Linked DNA regions of Phytoactinopolyspora mesophila. The protein of the gene in region 1 interacts with the protein of each later gene in a pairwise test. Links are inferred from orthologs where the notes say so. Each region holds a gene or a part of one and is shown in the gene's direction. Other genes may lie near its edges. The genes, in order: F7O44_RS10495, dnaE and ctaD.

Region 1 (5,470 bases):
ATGCTGGCGGTCATCGGCTCATCCTCCGTCGGCGTAGCAGAATCGCGAAGGCGGGAGCGCCCAGGAACGCGGTCACAACGCCCACCGGAAGCTCCCGGGGGTCGAACATGGTCCGCGCCAGCGTGTCGGCCCAGATCATGAAGCTGGCGCCGACCAGGGCGGCGAGCGGCAGCACCCGTTTGTGTCCTGCCCCGGCCATCAGCCGGACCGCATGCGGGATCATCAGCCCGACGAACCCGATCGCTCCGCTGACCGCGACGGCAGCTCCGGTCAGCAGCGCAACCAAGGAGAGCATGGTCCACCGCGTTGCGTTGACGTTGACGCCGAGCGCTGAAGCGGTGCCGTCGCCGAACGCGAACGCGTCCAGGGTCCTGGTGCGAGTCAGCAACGCTGCGCCGATGACAACGACGGCCGTGGTGACGATCGCGACGTCGTCCCAGCTCTTGCCGCCGAGCGAGCCCAGCAACCAGCTGAGGATGCCCCGGTAGGAGTCGCCGGTGGCCGACCAGAAGATCACGAACGACGTGATGGCCGAGCACAGGTAGGACACGGCGAGCCCGGCGAGCACGGTCCTGGTCGGCGGAAGTTCGCCGCGCCGGTTCGCCAGCGTCAAGGTCGCCGTCAGAGCCAGGAGCGCGCCGCCGAACGCCGCGACCGGCAGGGCGAACTGGCTCACTCCGAGGACAAGCACGATGACCGCGCCCACCGACGCTCCAGAGGACAGGCCCAATAAGTACGGGTCGGCCAGTGGGTTGCGGGTGAGTGTCTGCATGACCGCACCGCACAACGCGAGGGCGGCTCCGACCGCCGCGGCCGTGAGCACCCGCGGCAGCCGGACGTCCCAGACGATTCCGTCGAGTTGCCGGGAGAGCGCGGCCGGTTCCAGTCCCAGCCGGTCCAGGCCGATGTGCGCCCCGATCGAGCGCCAGACATCCAGCATGCTGATGTCGGCCGAGCCGATGGTGACCGCCACCGTGACCGAGAGCACCAGCACGCCGGACATCACCGGCGTCCACACCGCCATGGAGACCGGCCGCTTGGGACGCGGTTGTGTCTCGGTGCGCTGCGTCGCCCGGCCGCGCTGGGCCGGGTGGGCCGGTGGCGGCGTTGAGTTTCTGGTGACGTTCGGGGGCGCTGTCATGGGGGCTTCATCCGCTGTCCGAGTCGCTGCCGGGCAAGTCGATCTGGTCGAGTTGTTCCGCGAGGTCGACGACGGCCTGGGCGTTGCGCACACCTGCTTCGGCCGCTGGGAACGGCAAGGTCAGATAGCGCTGTTCTTCGACGGCCGGCATCACGGCCGTGGCCGGGTTGGACTCCAGCAGGTTGATCTTGTTCTCGGCTGTGTTCCAGGCGGCGTCGACCAGGATGATGACGTCCGGGTCGCGGTCGATGACCTGTTCCCAGCCCACGTTGGACCAGGTGTCGTCGATGTCGGCGAATATGTTCTCGAAGCCGAGCTCGCGCATCATCATGGCCGGGGCACCGATGTCGCCGCCCACGTACGGAGCGTCCTCACCGGAGCTGTACCAGAGGGCGGTATAGCCGGTGCCTGGTGCGTCCACGCTGTCCAGCAGTGTTTGTTGCTCGGCCACAAGTTCCTCGGCCCGGTCGGTGACGTCGAAGATGGCGGCGAGCTCGTGGATGTGCTCGAACAGCAGCTCGAACGTCATCGGATCCGGCTGGTACGGGGCGTCCTTGCATGCCGACGGCGAGACGTAGGTGGTGACACCGAAGTCGGCCAGGGCCTCGCGCTCGCCGGCGGTGTCGACGGTGAAGTTGCTCTCCCAGCCGCCGTAAACGAAGTCTGGCTCGGCCGCCAGCAGCGCCTCGTGGCCGGGGACCTGCTCGGACAGCACCGGCACGGCCGCGGCGTCGTCCGCGTATTGCTCAGGGACCGGGCCGTCGCCGAACGCGGTGCCGATCAGCCGGTCGGAGAGACCGAGAGCCAGCATGAGCTCCGTCGACGTGGATTTGATGGTGACGACGCGCTCGGGCGGGGCGTCGATGGTCACGTCGAAACCGCAGTTGTCGATCATGAGTGGTGCCGCGGCCGCATCTGGCGCGGCGGTGGTATCACCGGCGGCGGCCTCGTCGTCGGATGATGTGTTGTCGGAGCCGCAGCCGGCGAGCACAACGGCGGCTGCTGCGAGTGAGAACAGCAGCCGGCTGCGTCGGTTGGTGATCAATGGGCGGCGAGCCACGGGGCCTCCAGCGATGGGGAGCGCTGGCCGCGTGTTCCACGGTGATGTGCGGCCAAGGCAGGGCAGGATGTGTTGTCACAAGACGGCCAGGTCAGCCGTTGGACCAACTACCCACTCATCGGGCAGACGCTGCAGAGCACAAGTTGTGCTCCAGGGCCGTTTGTCATCATATGCGAGCCGCTGATGATCTGAAATCCTGCCGTCCACAACCGAGGGTGCGTTGGTGGTGCGGAGCCGAGCGCTGGATGGGCGGCATTAGGGTGGCGACATGACCGAGACGCGCTCGCCTTCCCCGCCCGTCGCGAACTCTGCTCTGGTCCCGCGGATGCGTCCGTTCACATCGACGATTTTCGCGGAGATCACCGCACTGGCCGTGCGGACGGGAGCCATCAACCTCGGCCAGGGTTTTCCCGACACCGACGGCCCGCAGCTCATCCTCGACGAGGCGACCAGGGCGATCAACGGCGGCGCCAACCAGTACCCGCCGGGTCCGGGTGTACCCGAGCTGCGGGCGGCCGTCGCCGAGCATCAGAAGCGGTTCTACGGCCTCGACGTCGACGCCGATTCTGAGGTGCTGGTCACCGCCGGGGCCACCGAAGCCATCGCGGCCACCATTCTGGCGTTGTGCGAGGCCGGCGACGAGGTCGTCACCTTCGAGCCGTATTACGACTCGTATGCCGCTTCGATCGCGCTCGCGGGTGCCCGGCGACGTACGGTGCGGTTGCGGCACCCGTCGTTCACCGTCGACGCCGATGAGCTTCGCGCCGCCTTCAGCGAGCGGACGCGCGTGGTGCTGCTGAACTCGCCGCACAATCCCACCGGCAAGGTCTTCAGCCGCGCCGAACTGGAACTGATCGCACAGCTGGCCGTGGAGCACGACGCGATCGTGGTGACCGACGAGGTCTACGAACACCTGGTCTTCGACGATCTCAAACACATCCCGATGTCGACGTTGCCCGGCATGGCTGATCGAACGGTCACGATTTCTTCGGCGGGCAAGACGTTCTCCGTGACCGGATGGAAGATCGGCTGGCTGCACGGCCGGCCGGAGCTGGTCGCGGCGGCGCGGGCGGTCAAGCAGTTCCTGACGTTCGTCAGTGGCGGCCCTCTACAGCCCGCCGTGGCGGCCGCGCTAGGACTTGGTGACGAGTTCTACACCGAGCTGGCGGGGAGCATGCAGCGTAAGCGGGACCTGTTGGTCGACGGGCTGCGGGCAGCCGGGCTGGATGTCTTCCCGACGTCAGGCACGTACTTCGTGATCACCGACGCCGCTGCGCTCGGTTTCGATGACGGCATCGAACTGTGCCAGCAGCTTCCCGACCTCATCGGTGTGGCGGCGGTGCCCGTCTCGGTCTTCTGCGATGACAAGGAGTCGACGAAGTCGCTGGTCCGATTTGCCTATTGCAAGCGTGACGAGGTCTTGCGGGAGGCGGCTGAGCGGCTCTCGCGCCTGCGCCACAGCCTCGCTTGAGGTGCATCCCTCCAAGGCGCCGGATGGTCATGACTGCGACGTTCCTGGCTCGTCGGAGCGCACGCTGTTCCCACGTTCCCGCTGACGCTCCGCACGCTGCTGGATGAGTTCCTCGACTGCGCTGGGCAGGGTCGTCTCGAAGTCGATCAGCTTCGCCCACGTCGGCGTCATCACGATGCGGACCATGCCGTCGTAGAGCGAGCGGACCTCGGCCTCCCACTCGACCCGCTGCTCGGCCGTCATCTGATAGGTGCCGTTCATCTCGAGGTACTCATTGGGGATGCCGTCGACCTCGTCGAGTTCAACAGTGCCGCGGACGAGCAGGATCTTGGGTGGGTGCACCTCGGTGTCGATAGTGATGGCGACGGCCGGGTTCTGACGGAGCGAAGCCAGCTTCGGAGCGTTCCTCGACGTGCACATCACGGCTTCCTTGCCGTTCCAGGCAAAGGCGATCGGGATGCTCCGCGGTGTCCCGTCCTTGGCCACATAGGCCAGGCGGCAGAGGTCACGAGCCAGCATCTCCTGGCTCAGCGGGTGGTTGAGGATCTCGGTGACCTGGTCGTTTGTCATGATGCGCCTCCTGAGGGCAGAGCGGCCACGGTGGTCGCCCTGCCCCTGGGACGGAGTCGTCACGGCGTTCTCGACGTCCTCGCCGGACTTTGCCTGGGCTGCGAGTTAGTCCTCGGCGCTGGCGAACAGGTCCGAGAACATTAGTCGCGGACCACGGGCAGGTCTACGCCACACTCGTCCGCGAGGTAGTCATGGACGCGGTCCTCCGCGGCTTCTTGCTCCGCCACCTCATCGAGATCAAGCTCGACGAAGAGCGTGGCCATCGCCTCTTCCACGTCTCCGCCGGCGTCCTCGATCGCGGCGACGAACGTCTCGACCAGATCGGTCGCCAGCTGCCAGTCGGCTTGGATGTCCTCCGGGACGTCTGCCGCGTTGAGTTTTTCACGGGCATTGTGGAAGCCGCTCGCCACCGCGTCCATATCACCGGCATCGAACAAGGCCTGGATGTCGTTGACCATCTCGCGGGCTTGGATCATGTCGGCACACGCGGCCCCCGAATCTGATCCGCCGCCCGCCGCGTCGGGTTCGTCGTCAGTGGCGTCGTCCTCGGCGGGCTCGTCTTCCGGGGCCGCATCAGCGTCGTCGTCGGCGGGCTCGTCCGGGTCGTCCTCGGTGGGGTCGGCGTCAGCCGCGGCCTCGTCCGTCGGATCAGGGCTGTCCGCCGCGTCGTCGTTGCCGCAGCCGCCGGCGGTGGCCGTCATCAGCACGGGTATCGCGGCCGTCGCCAGAGCGCGTCGCAGGCGTGTAGTTCGCATGTGGGCAGTGTGACCGGCGGGTGGCCGGCATCGCATCAGGGAGGAACCCCAGTGTGTGCGGGAGCGGATCTCAACGTGGCCGCAAATGGCGCTCAGCTGAGGAGGGTGGCGGGCAGATGCGCACGGTCCGTGACACCGAGCTTCCGGTACACGCTGCTCAAGTGGTACTCGATGGTCCGTGCCGATACACACAGAGCCGCGGCCGCCTCGGCATTGGTGACGCCTTTGGCCACCGTCACGGCTACCTCCAGCTCGCGTGGGGTCAGTTCCGCGGCGGGGCCGAGACCATGTTGCCGACGCTCACCACACGCCGCGAGCTCCGCCTTGGCCAGCGCCGCCCACGGCGCGGCTCCCAGACGCTGGAACTCTTCTAGTGCGTTGTGCAGGTGGTCACGGGCGTCTCGCTTGCGGCGCGCCCGACGTAGCCGCTGGCCCCATACCAGCTCGGTACGGGCCTGCTCGAACACCTCGGG
Region 2 (6,583 bases), on another replicon or contig:
TCGAGATCCGGCTGGAGACAGGCCGTACACACCAGATCCGGGTACATATGAGTGCCTTGCGGCACCCGTGCGTGGCTGACCTCACCTACGGCGCCGACCCGACCCTGGCCGCGCGTCTGGGACTGTCCCGGCAATGGCTGCACGCCGTGCGGCTCGGTTTCGAGCACCCTGGCACCGGCGATTGGACCGAGTACGCCTCGGAGTACCCCGACGATCTCCAGGGTGCGCTGGACCTGTTGGCTCAGTGAGTCCGGGCGGGGGCGCCGGAGTCCGGCCGGTAGACGACCAGCGACCCAGGCAGTTTGCCGAATACGCACTCGGCGACAGTGCCCGCCGGCTCACCGTCGCAGGCTAGTTCTACCTCGCCGTCCAGCGACTCGAGCGTCAAAGACCCAGCGATGCGTGCGACGTGGACCCTGCTGCGCTCGCCGGCGCCGGTGAGGGTCGCCAGAACGGCGCGGGTCCGGGAGAAGCGCCCGCGTGCGGACAAATAGTGGATGTCGAGGTTGCCGTCGTCGAGACGCGGGCGCCAGGCCGGAAACGTTCCGCGCGGTACGTAACAGCCGTTGCCGACGAAAACGAGCCACACGGTGGTCGTCGTGCCGTCCAGGTTCACCCGCAGCGGTTGCTGGGTGCGCAGGACTTGTGCTGTGGCCACCGCCATCGCGAGCCATTTGCCCAGCCGCTTCTCGAGAACCTCGCGGCGTCGGACCATCTCGGGATAGCCCCCGATGCTCGCGGTGTTGAGAAATGCCCTCGGGCCGGCGGTGGCGACGTCTACGGCTATCGCCGAGCCGGCTTCGGTGGCACCGCAAGTGTCGGCGAAATTGGTGATTCCCACATCGCGGGCGAAGTGATTGAGGGTTCCGCATGGAAAGACGGCCAGCGGAAGAGCTCGCCGGACTGCGACGGCGGCCACTGTGGTGACGGTGCCGTCCCCACCGGCTGCGCCCAGCGCGCGCACATCGTCCAGCTCATCCAGCGCGGAGTCGAGGTCGAGGCCGGGCTTCATGTGCAGGATCCTGGCCCGTGGGAGGAGCCGGCCGATCTCTTCGGACGGATCGGTGTTGTTCCCTGATCCGGGGTTGGCGACGATCACCAGCCCGGCTCCCGCGGGAAGCGACGGCGCCGACGACGAGGGGTGCACGCCCCACGGCGTACGGGGCAGGACGGGCCACCAGCGGCGACCGGCGAGGGCTATCCCGGCTCCGAGCGTGGCACCCGCCACGACGTCGCTGACATGATGTACACCTACATGAACCCGGGAGTACGCGACGGCACCGGCCAGGGGCGCCACGGCGGCCCCCAGAGCGGCATTCTCCATCGCGACGCCGGTGGCGAACGCCGCCGCGGACGCGGCATGACCACTCGGGAACGACGTGGTGACCGGCTCGCGCTTCAGCCGGCGAATCACCGGTGTCAGTTCCGCGTCCGGCCGCCTCCGGCGGATGAGCGGCTTGAACAGTCCGTTGGCTACCGCGCTCGTCACCGCGAGCGTTGCGACCCCTCGGATCGCAGCTCTCCGGGGTCGTCCCGGGAAGCACGCGGCCACGCCGGCGATGGCGAGCCACAGCCGGCCCTTGTTGGCTGCTTGGCTGAGCTGACGTACGCCCTGGTCCAGAAGGCTCGGCACGGGCACCGGTGGGCGCCGACGGATCTGCTGCGAGAAGCGGGGCCTAGATGAGGCGGGTGGCACGTGCATGCCTCTCCTCTGGTCGTTTGTCTCGCACGATGCGGCGAGGCGGCGGTGTGGCCCCTGGCGGGTCTCCCGGCTCCCACCGTACGCCGGTCACTGTGGCCGCCACCGTATCTGGCTGCGTTCGCAGGGTGCCTCGGGGTGGCGTCGCAACCTTGTCGGCGCGGCCACCTAGAGTGGCATTATTCTCGGTTGCGCGCGCGTCTGGGCCCAGTGTGAGTGCGGGGTGCGAGTGCGGCGTGGGAGTTGTTGGCTTCTGCCTGCGTGTGGCTGTTCTAGGAGGTCTGGTTAAGTCGTGTCGAGTGCTGGGTCCAGCTCCGGGGACTTCGTCCATCTGCACGTGCACACCGAGTATTCGATGCTTGACGGTGCTGCTCGGCTGGATGACCTGTTCGCTGAAGCCGCCAGGCAGGGAATGCCGGCCGTGGCCACCACCGACCACGGCAACGTCTTCGGCGCGTACGAGTTCTACAGCAAGGCGAAGGCCCACGGCATCAAGCCGATCATCGGCACCGAGGCCTATCTGACGCCGAAGACGAGCCGATTCGACAAAACCCGGGTCCGGTGGGGTGACGGCGGCGGGGACGATGTCTCGGGCAGCGGTGCGTACACACATATGACGCTGCTGGCCGAGAACACCGCCGGAATGCACAACCTGTTCCGGCTCTCGTCGCTGGCGTCCCTCGAAGGGTTCTACTTCAAACCGCGGATGGACCGCGAGATCCTGCAGACCTACGCCGGCGGCCTGATCGCCACCACGGGTTGCCCCAGCGGTGAGGTCCAGACCTTGCTGCGGCTCGGCAAGTTCGACGACGCCGTCGCGTCGGCCGCTGAGTTCCGGGACATCTTCGGCAAGGAGAACTTCTTCGTCGAGCTGATGGACCACGGTCTGTCGATCGAGACGCGGATCCGGGAAGACCTGTTGCGCCTCGCCAAGCAGCTCGGTCTGCCGTTGCTGGCCACCAACGACCTCCACTACACCCACAAGGCGGACCACAAGGCGCACGAGGTCTTGCTGTGCGTGCAGTCCGGTTCCACGCTGGCCGACCCCAAGCGGTTCAAGTTCGACGCCGAAGACTTCTATCTCAAGACGGCCGAAGAGATGCGCTCGGTCTGGTCGGGTCTCCCGGAGGCGTGTGACAACACGCTGCTGGTGGCGGAGCGGTGTGAGGTCGAGTTCATCGAGGAGGCCGGCCGGTACATGCCGCACTTCCCCGTGCCTGCGGGGGAGGACGAGACCTCGTGGTTCGTCAAAGAGGTCGAGCGGGGATTGCATATGCGCTACCCCGACGGCATTCCCGACGAAGTCCGCAAGCAGGCCGAGTATGAGACCAACGTCGTCACCGGCAAGGGGTACGCCGGCTATTACCTGATCGTGGCGGACTTCATCAACTGGTCCAAGAAGAACGGCGTGCGGGTCGGTCCTGGCCGTGGCTCCGGCGCCGGGTCCATGACGGCGTATGCGATGGGCATCACCGACCTCGATCCCCTCAAACACGGTCTGATCTTCGAGCGATTCCTCAATCCGGAACGCGCCTCGATGCCCGACTTCGACGTCGACTTCGACGAGCGCGGCCGTGGTGAGGTCATCCGCTATGTCACCGACAAGTACGGTAGCGATCACGTCGCGCAGATCGTCACCTACGGCACTATCAAGGCGAAGCAGGCCGTCAAGGATGCTTCTCGGGTGCTCGGTTTCCCGTTCGCCATGGGGGAGCGGATCACCAAGGCCATGCCGCCCTCGGTCATGGGCAAAGACGTCCCGCTGAGCGGCATCTTCGATCCCGAACACAAGCGATACTCGGAGGCAGGCGAATTCCGCCAGCTGTACGAGGCCGACGCGGACGTGCGCAAAGTCGTCGACACCGCCAGGGGTTTGGAGAACCTGAAACGGCAGTGGGGCGTGCACGCGGCGGGGGTCATCATGTCCTCCGAGCCGCTGCTGGACACCATCCCCATCATGAAGCGCGAGCAAGACGGCGCCATCATCACGCAGTTCGACTATCCGACCTGCGAGACGCTCGGCCTGGTCAAGATGGACTTCTTGGGGCTGCGCAATCTCACGATCCTCGACGACGCGCTGAAGAACATCGTCCGCAACGGCAAGGATCCGGTCGACCTCGACGAGCTCACGTTGGATGATCCGGCCACGTATGAGCTGCTCAGCCGGGGGGACACACTCGGTGTCTTCCAATTCGACGGCACCGGTTACCAGCAGCTGTGCCGGCTGATGCAACCCGACACGTTCGAAGACATCTCCGCCCTCGGCGCCCTGTACCGGCCAGGGCCGATGGGCGCCAACTCACACATCAACTATGCCCAGCGCAAGAACGGCCAGCAGGAGATCACCCCGATCCATCCCGAGCTGGCCGAAGCGCTGGAGCCGATCCTGGGTACCACCTACGGCCTGATCGTGTACCAGGAGCAGGTCATGGAGATCGCCCAGAAGCTGGCCGGGTACACGCTCGGTAAAGCGGATCTGTTGCGCCGTGCCATGGGCAAGAAGAAGCGCGAGGTGCTCGACGCGGAGTTCGTCGGCTTCTCAGACGGCATGAAAGCCAACGGCTTCTCCGAAGCGGCGATCAAGACGCTCTGGGACATCCTCGTTCCGTTCTCCGACTACGCGTTCAACAAGGCCCACAGCGCCGCTTACGGCCTTGTGTCGTACTGGACCGCGTACCTGAAGGCTCATTACCCCGCCGAGTACATGGCGGCTGTGCTGACTTCCGTCCGGGGTGACAAAGACAAGACCGCGCTCTACCTGGGGCAGTGCCGGCGCATGGGCATCAAGGTGTTCCCGCCCGACGTCAACGAGTCCGAGGGTGACTTCACGCCGGTCGGCACTGACATCCGTTTCGGGTTGGCCGCTATCCGTAACGTCGGCACCAACGTCGTCGACGGGATCGTCGCCGCACGCAAGAGCGAAGGCCGATACGAGAACTTCCCGGACTTCATGAACAAGGTTCCGGTGCCAGTGTGCAACAAGCGTGTGGTCGAGTCGCTGGTCAAAGCCGGTGCGTTCGACTCCATGGGATACGCCCGCCGAGCCCTGGTATCCATCGTCGACGAGACGGTGGACGCGGTCATCACGTTGAAACGCAACGAAGCCATCGGCCAGTTCGACCTGTTCGGTGGAGCAGGCGGCGAGGAGTCTGCGGGTCTCGAGGTCAGCGTGCCTGATCTGGCTGAGTGGGACAAGAAGGTCAAACTCGGCTACGAGCGCGAGATGCTCGGGCTTTATGTTTCCGACCACCCACTCCTCGGCATCGAACACGTGCTCTCCTCAGTGGTTGACCGGCCGATTTCTGCGCTCAGCGACGAAACCGAGGTCCCGAGCGGCACCAATCTGACCATCGGTGGGCTCATCACCGCCATCCAGCGCAAGGTCACCAAACGAGGCGACACGTGGGCCATCGCCACCGTGGAAGACCTCGAAGGCTCCATCGAGTGCCTGTTCTTCCCGGCCACCTATCAGCTGCATGCCATGCAGCTGATCGAAGACGAGGTCGTGACTGTGAAAGGGAAGCTGGACCGGCGCGACGAGGCACCACAATTCATCGCCAGTGAACTCAGCATGCCCGACGTCTCGGCCGCGCCCACCGGTCCGCTGATGGTCACCATGCCGTTGACCAGGTGCACGCCGCCGGTTGTCGAACGGCTCAAAGATGTCCTGGCGACACACCCAGGCGCCACCGAGGTTCATCTCAAGCTGACCGGCTCGGAACGGACCACGCTGATGCGGTTGTCCGACGGCCTGCGAGTCACACCGTCGTCGGCGTTGATGGGTGATCTCAAGGCGCTACTGGGTCCGACATGTGTGGTCTGATGGTATAGATGCGTGTGCGCGAAAATTCTGACTCCGGCCGGTTCGCATGAGCCGTGACCCCTGGGCCTGGCCCGCGTCATCGGAGCGGCCACCTCAGGCACCGGGCACCCGCGACGACACGCCGTCCGGGGCGCGAACCAGGACCGGCCGGCGTAATCCGCTGCCCAGCACCCGTAAGGTTGCCGCCGAGATCGGCGTGACGTCAGTGGTCGTCGGTGTGCTCTTCGGAGTGGCGTGGTTGATGTTCACTCCTGACATCACCGGCCAGGTCGCCGAAGAAGGTGTTGCTGTTCCGATCGCCGAGGCTCGCCAGCTCTTCGACCGGGTGGCCGTGTTTTCGCTGCTCGGTGCCGCCATCGGGATTCTTCTTGGTGCCGTGTTCGGTCCCCGTCACCGCCGGCGGCCGGTGACCACTCTGCTCGCTCTCGCAACAGGTGGTTTCGGTGGCTCGCTGCTGGCCATGGGCGTTGGCATCCTGCTCGGCCCGTCCGCGGTCAACGACGAACCCGGCACTGAGGTGCAGCTTCCGATGGAACTTGAAGCGCCGGCGGCGTTGTTCGTCTGGCCGCTGCTGGCGATCATCGTCGTGACGTTGATGTCGTTGTTCCGTGACGACAGGTCGCCTTGGATCTGGGACCACCGATGAGGCGAGTGAGCGCGGCGGAACTATTGCTGGGGATTGCCGGGGCCGTCCAGGCGGCGTTCCAGTGAGCTGACTTGGCGCTGCAGGTCCTTGATCGCCTCGAGGAGCTGGTCCTCGCGGTCCGGGCCTGAGCTGGAAGTGTCGTCGTCGCGCGATTCGTTCTCTCTCTGCCGGTCCAGCGCCTCGACCGTGACGGCGATGAAAAGGTTGAGAACCACAAAGGTGGTGACGACGACGAAGATGAGGAAGAACAGCCACGCCGCTGGTTGTTCCCGCCCGATCGGCTCGACGATGTCACCGAGGCCGCCGTCGCCGATCATGATGCGGAACATGGAGGTGGCGGTCTGGCCAAGGTTGCCGAAGTGTTCCGGTGAGATCCCGCTGAACAGGTTGGTGGCCATGACGATCCCGACGTAGT
Region 3 (5,577 bases), on another replicon or contig:
AGCCGTTAGTGGGTGCGCCGGACCAGGTACGAGGGCGAAGATTCCTCGGGTTCGCCTGGCCCGGCGTATTCGTGACGGCGCATCCGGCACCACGCCGGCACATCCGTGGCCGCGGCGGGATCGTCGGCGATGACCCGAATCAGCCCGTCAACGGGGACGTCACTGATCCGCTTGGCCAGCTCGATGATGGGTAACGGGCATCTCATACCCCGGCAGTCGAGCACCAGATCACTCATCTACCCCTCCAGTCACACGCCGGCTTCAGTGCGGAGCCGAGCCACTACGCCGGGCACAACGCTGAGGAACCGGTCGACGTCCTCGGCGGTGCTGTCCCGCGTCAGTGAGACGCGAACGTTGCCGTGCGTCAGAACCCCCATCGCTTCGAGAACGTGGCTGGGCCGCAGCGTGCTCGCCGTGCACGACGAGCCGCTCGACACCGCGAAACCCTCCCTGTCCAGCTCGGTGACCAATGCCTCACCGTTCGCGTATAAGCAGGAGAAGGTCACCAGGTGGGGGAGACGCTCGACCGGATGCCCGACCACTTCCACGTCCGGGACACGGGCCGGGATCTCCCGGCGGATCCGCTCGACGAGGTCCCGGTGCCGGGCGGCCAGCTGTTCGGCCTCTTCGGCTCTGGCCCGTAGCGCCGCCGCGGCGGCCAGCACGGCGGGTATGTTCTCGAAGCCGGGAACCCGGCCGTTCTCGCGCTCGTCCTCGGGCAACGCTGAGCGCCAGCGGCTATCGCGCCGGACGGCCAGGACGCCGACGCCTGGCGGGCCGCCCCATTTGTGGGCACTGGCAGCTAGTACCGACCAGCCGCCTGGAGTTGGCGTCCTTCCGACACTCTGGGCGGCATCGACGAACAGCGGCACACCGTGCTCACGGCAGGCCTCGGCGACCTCGGCTACCGGTTGCACGGTGCCGACCTCGTGGTTGGCGGACTGCAGGCACGCCAGCGCCGTGTCTGGGCGTAGTGCCGCTGCGAACTCGGCGGGGTCGACCCGGCCGTGCTGGTCCACGCTCACACGACTGGTGGCGGTGTGCAGAACGGAAGAGTGCTCGACCGCCGAGGCGACCACCTCGTGCCCCACTCTGCGTCGAGCGTGCATCGTGCCCAGCATGCCGAGATGGACCGCCTGCGTGCCGCTGGAGGTGAAGGAGACCTCATCGGGGCGGGCTCCCACGACGGACGCCACGATTTCGCGAGCATTGTCAAGCAGCAGCTTCGCACGTCGCGCGGAGCCGTAGAGCCGCGCCGGATCGAACCAGCCTTGGTCGAGAGCATCCATCCACACCTCGCGCGCAGCGGGATGCAGTGGTTCGGTCGAAGCGGCGTCGAAGTAACCTGAAACACTGGCCGCCGGCTCGTCGTCACGCGGAGTACCCACGACACGTACGGTAACCGTAGACCTCCTCGGAGATCGCCAGCGCGTAACCGCTAAGGTGGGCGACGACAACAGAAGCTTGCCTTGGGCGTTCCATGCCGGTTGCCGGATGGGCGCTCGTATCAAGGTGAGTGCCATGCATGGAAGGGCGCCTCGTGGGTCACGATGAAAGAGTTCGCCCGGTGCGTCGCAGGGTCAAGGCTGCGGCCGCCGCGGTTGCCTCGGTATTGGCACTGAGTGGCTGTGCCGCGGACGCTTCCGGTCAGTGGCAGCGCATGGGGCTGCCCGAGGGCGCCACTGAGGAAGCGCCGCTGATCGGGGACCTCTGGGTTGGGTCCTGGGTCGCCGCGCTGGTGATAGGTGTGCTGGTGTGGGGGCTGATCCTCTGGGCCGCGATCGCGTATCGCAAGCGCAACGACGAGATGCCCGCCCAGACGCGATTCAACATCCCGATCGAGTTCTTGTACACGGTGACGCCGTTGATCGTCATCGGTGTGCTCTTCTACTTCACCATGCAGCACCAGGACGAGATCCTCGCCGAACCCGAGTCTCCGGACTTGACGGTGGAGGTCATCGGGCAGCAGTGGTCCTGGACGTTCAACTACGTCGACGAAGATGTCTACGACATCGGGACCACCACGGAGATCCCCACTCTCTACTTGCCGGTCGATGAGACGGTCCGCTTCGAGCTGAACTCGCCGGATGTCATCCACTCATTCTGGGTGCCGCAGTTCTACATGAAGATGGACGTCGTTCCAGGGCGCACCAACAGCTTCCACGTCACACCGAACCAATTGGGCACCTTCGCGGGTAAGTGCGCTGAGTTCTGTGGCGCGTACCACTCGCGGATGCTGTTCAACGTCGAGGTCGTCCCGGCCGAGGAGTATGCCGCTCAGATGGATAACCTGCGCGAGGCCGGTCAGACCGGACAGATAGATGCGCCGCTGCGAGGCGCGTACTCGGAGAGGCCGCTCAACGAGGCCGGGAGTGAAGAGTGACCACATACGTCGAGCCCACTACCGAGGGCGCGCCTCAGCCGCGGCAGTCGGCGCACCGCAAGGGCAACGTCGTCGTCCGGTGGCTTACGTCCACCGACCACAAGGTGATCGGGTACATGTACCTGATGGCGTCGTTCGGGTTCTTCCTGATCGGCGGCGTGCTCGCCCTGCTGATGCGCTTGGAGCTGTTCTCGCCCGGCACGCAGGTGATGAGTGACAGCTTCTTCAACCAGCTGTTCACCATGCACGGCACCATCATGCTGCTGCTGTTCGCCACCCCTTTGTTCATCGGCTTCGGCAACATCATGGTGCCGCTGCAGATCGGCGCACCGGATGTCGCCTTTCCCCGACTGAATATGTTCAGCTTCTATCTGTTCGTGTTCGGCGGGCTGATCGTGGTGGCCGGCTTCCTGACGCCGGGTGGTGCAGCCGACTTCGGCTGGTTCGCCTACACCCCGCTGTCCAACTCGCTTTACAGTCCGTCCGCGGGTGGCGACCTCTGGGTAGCGGGTCTGGCGATGAGCGGTTTCGGCACCATCTTTGGTGGCGTCAACTTCATCACCACCATCGTGTGTATGCGCGCGCCCGGCATGACGATGTTCCGGATGCCGATCTTCACCTGGAATATCCTGGTGACCAGCATCCTTGTGATCATCGCCTTCCCGCTGCTGGCGGCCGCGCTGTTCGCCCTGTTCGCCGACCGTAACTTCGGCGCGAACATCTTCGACCCATCGGCCGGTGGTGCGATCCTCTGGCAGCACCTCTTCTGGTTCTTCGGTCATCCAGAGGTCTATATCATCGCGCTGCCGTTCTTCGGCATCATCACCGAGATCATCCCGGTGTTCAGCCGAAAACCGATCTTCGGTTACAAGGGACTGGTGCTGGCCACACTGTCGATCGCGGCGCTGTCCGTCACTGTGTGGGCTCACCACATGTACGTGACAGGTGCGGTGAACTTGCCCTTCTTCGCCGCTATGACCATGTTGATCGCGGTGCCCACCGGTCTGAAGTTCTTCGCGTGGATCGGCACTATGTGGCGAGGCTCGGTGACCTTCGAAACGCCGATGCTCTTCTCACTCGGCTTCCTGGTGACCTTCCTGCTCGGTGGCCTGACCGGCGTCATTCTGGCCTCACCGCCCCTCGACTTCCATGTGTCCGACTCGTACTTCGTCGTGGCGCACTTCCACTATGTGGTCTTCGGCACGGTCGTGTTCGCGATGTTCGCCGGCTTCTACTTCTGGTGGCCGAAATGGACCGGCCGTATGCTCGACGAGCGTCTGGGCAAGATCCATTTCTGGACGCTGTTCATCGGTTTCCACACCACGTTCCTGGTGCAGCACTGGCTGGGTGTGGACGGCATGCCCCGGCGCTACGCCGACTATCTACCCGAAGACGGCTTCACGGGACTCAACCAGATATCGACTGTGGGGGCGTTCTTGCTCGGAGTCTCCACGCTGCCGTTCCTCTGGAACGTGTGGAAGTCTCGCTTGTCACCCAAGGTGGCCGTCGACGACCCCTGGGGCTGGGGGCAGTCTCTCGAGTGGGCGACCTCGTCGCCACCGCCGAGGCACAACTTCACTTCGCTACCGCGAATCCGCAGTGAGCGTCCAGCCTTCGACTTGAAGTACCCCGAAGCCGCCTCTGAGTCGCAGCTGAAACCGGCGTCCAGTGGGGTGATGACCGAGGTATTCGGTCCGCCTGACGTTCAGTTGGCCGGTGAGATGGGCACTCCGGACGAGCCGGTCCAATCGCCCGAGGATGATCAGCGCGACGAGAACGAAAAGCGGGAGGGCGAGCAGTGAAAATCGAGGCGCTGATCTTCGTTATTGTCGCCATCTTCCTGGCGGTCGTCACACCGATCTATTGGCTGCTGTCCAACGATCCCACGGGAACGACGGCGTTGACGCTGACGTTCGGCCTTGGTGCGATGATCGCCTTCTACTTCATGCTGTTGGCGCGCAGAATGGGGCCGCGGCCAGAAGACCGTCATGACGGTGAGATCGAGGAGCTGGCCGGCGAGTACGGATTCTTCAGTCCGCACTCGTGGTGGCCGCTGATGGGTGGCGCGGCGGCCACGGTCGTGTTTGTCGGGCTGGTGTTTGCCTGGTTCATCTTCATCATCGGAGCGGCGTTGGCTGCTATCGCGGTGATCGGCTGGGTCTTCGAGTACTACCGGGGCGAGCACGCTCACTAGAACCGCAGGGCGGGCTCGGACGAGCTGGCCCCAGGTTTTGTAGTTCGCCGGGTTGTTCCCTCTCACCTCGCGCGGGACATGCAGGTCCCGTGCGAGGTGCTTTTTCTAGCACTCCTCAGGTCGGTTCGCGGGAGCGCCGATTGGTTAGCCTCGGGAAGTATGAAGCCGCGAAGCTACCAGTTCGGGTCTGTGTGGGTCGTTGCCGTCCCGCTGAGTCGGTGTTGGGATTTCCTCACGTCGCCTGGCCAACGGTGGTTCGACTGGTGGCCGCGGCTGCGGGAGATCGAGATACAACGCACGAGTCGCCTGGTTGGCAGCCGCGCTGTGTGTACGTGGAAGAGCCCACTCGGCTACCGGCTGCGGACCTCGTTGCTCGTCACCGAAGTAGTGGAAGGCACGCGAGTTCGGATGGCGGCCGGCGGCGACCTGACCGGACTAGCCGAAGTCGCACTTTCGGAGCTGCCCGGCGGCGGCACCCGGATCGACGTGACGTGGTGGGTGCATACGACGCGTACCTGGATGAATCTCCTCGCACCCGCGCTACGGCCTCTGTTCCTCTTGGGTCACCGGGCGGTGATGCGCGGTGGCGAGCGAGGGCTGCGACAGGCTCTGGCGGCCGAATCACCCGGTTGAGATCCCGCCCGGGCTCAAAGATAGCCCCATAGCGAGGCACGGGGGAGCGGAAGCCGACCGTGTGCGCCCTGGCTCTGGAATGGTCGCGGTAAGCCGCCCCGGGGCCCGTCCGGCCGTCCCCGGAAAAGCCGAGAGGCCGTGACCCCTTTTTAACAGGGCACGGCCTCTCGAGCTTCTCAGGGCTTATTGCTGTCCGGAGATGATGTTCTCCGAGGCTTCGTCGTCAGCCATCTCGAGTTCGCCATGTGCGTGGTGGCTGTGCTCGAGCTCCTCGGCCGTCGGCTTCGGAATGACATCGCCGAAGTAGAACCGGGAGATCTGCGCCCGTCGACGCTCCTTCTTGTAATCCGGGTTCGGAATACCCTGT

What was found.
Region 2: the proteins of F7O44_RS10495 (region 1) and dnaE interact in binary tests that used the Escherichia coli proteins (3 or more experiments, as listed by UniProt). The link is inferred for Phytoactinopolyspora mesophila from one-to-one orthologs.
Region 3: the proteins of F7O44_RS10495 (region 1) and ctaD interact in binary tests that used the Escherichia coli proteins (3 or more experiments, as listed by UniProt). The link is inferred for Phytoactinopolyspora mesophila from one-to-one orthologs.

Annotation. Positions count from the first base shown.
Region 1 is NZ_WLZY01000003.1:148,651-154,120, reverse strand. Bases 1,678-4,570 are described here. They hold F7O44_RS10495 (pyridoxal phosphate-dependent aminotransferase), read left to right. Parts: upstream 1,678-2,469; coding sequence 2,470-3,672; downstream 3,673-4,570. Other genes in these bases: F7O44_RS10485 (hypothetical protein), read right to left, coding at 4,383-4,570; F7O44_RS10490 (pyridoxamine 5'-phosphate oxidase family protein), read right to left, coding at 3,700-4,242; F7O44_RS10500 (putative F420-0 ABC transporter substrate-binding protein), read right to left, coding at 1,678-2,201. Outside these bases: F7O44_RS10510 (ABC transporter ATP-binding protein), read right to left, coding at 1-14; F7O44_RS10505 (putative F420-0 ABC transporter permease subunit), read right to left, coding at 11-1,141; more of F7O44_RS10500, read right to left, coding at 1,149-1,677; more of F7O44_RS10485, read right to left, coding at 4,571-4,997; F7O44_RS10480 (AAA family ATPase), read right to left, coding at 5,090-5,470. UniProt on the Escherichia coli protein: Shows aminotransferase activity with methionine and histidine as substrates, and to a lesser extent also with phenylalanine.
Region 2 is NZ_WLZY01000007.1:10,674-17,256, reverse strand. What follows is about bases 1,717-5,722. They hold dnaE (DNA polymerase III subunit alpha), read left to right. Parts: upstream 1,717-2,054; coding sequence 2,055-5,522; downstream 5,523-5,722. Other genes in these bases: F7O44_RS19115 (hypothetical protein), read left to right, coding at 5,569-5,722. Also shown: F7O44_RS19130 (RluA family pseudouridine synthase), read left to right, coding at 1-248; F7O44_RS19125 (bifunctional phosphatase PAP2/diacylglycerol kinase family protein), read right to left, coding at 242-1,702; more of F7O44_RS19115, read left to right, coding at 5,723-6,168; F7O44_RS19110 (ion transporter), read right to left, coding at 6,189-6,583. UniProt on the Escherichia coli protein: DNA polymerase III is a complex, multichain enzyme responsible for most of the replicative synthesis in bacteria. This DNA polymerase also exhibits 3' to 5' exonuclease activity. The alpha chain is the DNA polymerase catalytic subunit.
Region 3 is NZ_WLZY01000002.1:720,848-726,424, forward strand. The notes cover bases 1,783-4,782. They hold ctaD (aa3-type cytochrome oxidase subunit I), read left to right. Parts: upstream 1,783-2,379; coding sequence 2,380-4,185; downstream 4,186-4,782. Other genes in these bases: ctaC (aa3-type cytochrome oxidase subunit II), read left to right, coding at 1,783-2,383; F7O44_RS09420 (aa3-type cytochrome oxidase subunit IV), read left to right, coding at 4,182-4,577; F7O44_RS09425 (SRPBCC family protein), read left to right, coding at 4,737-4,782. Also shown: F7O44_RS29610 (sulfurtransferase TusA family protein), read right to left, coding at 6-236; F7O44_RS09405 (cysteine desulfurase family protein), read right to left, coding at 249-1,388; more of ctaC, read left to right, coding at 1,568-1,782; more of F7O44_RS09425, read left to right, coding at 4,783-5,210; qcrB (cytochrome bc1 complex cytochrome b subunit), read right to left, coding at 5,394-5,577. UniProt on the Escherichia coli protein: Cytochrome bo(3) ubiquinol oxidase is the terminal enzyme in the aerobic respiratory chain of E.coli that predominates when cells are grown at high aeration.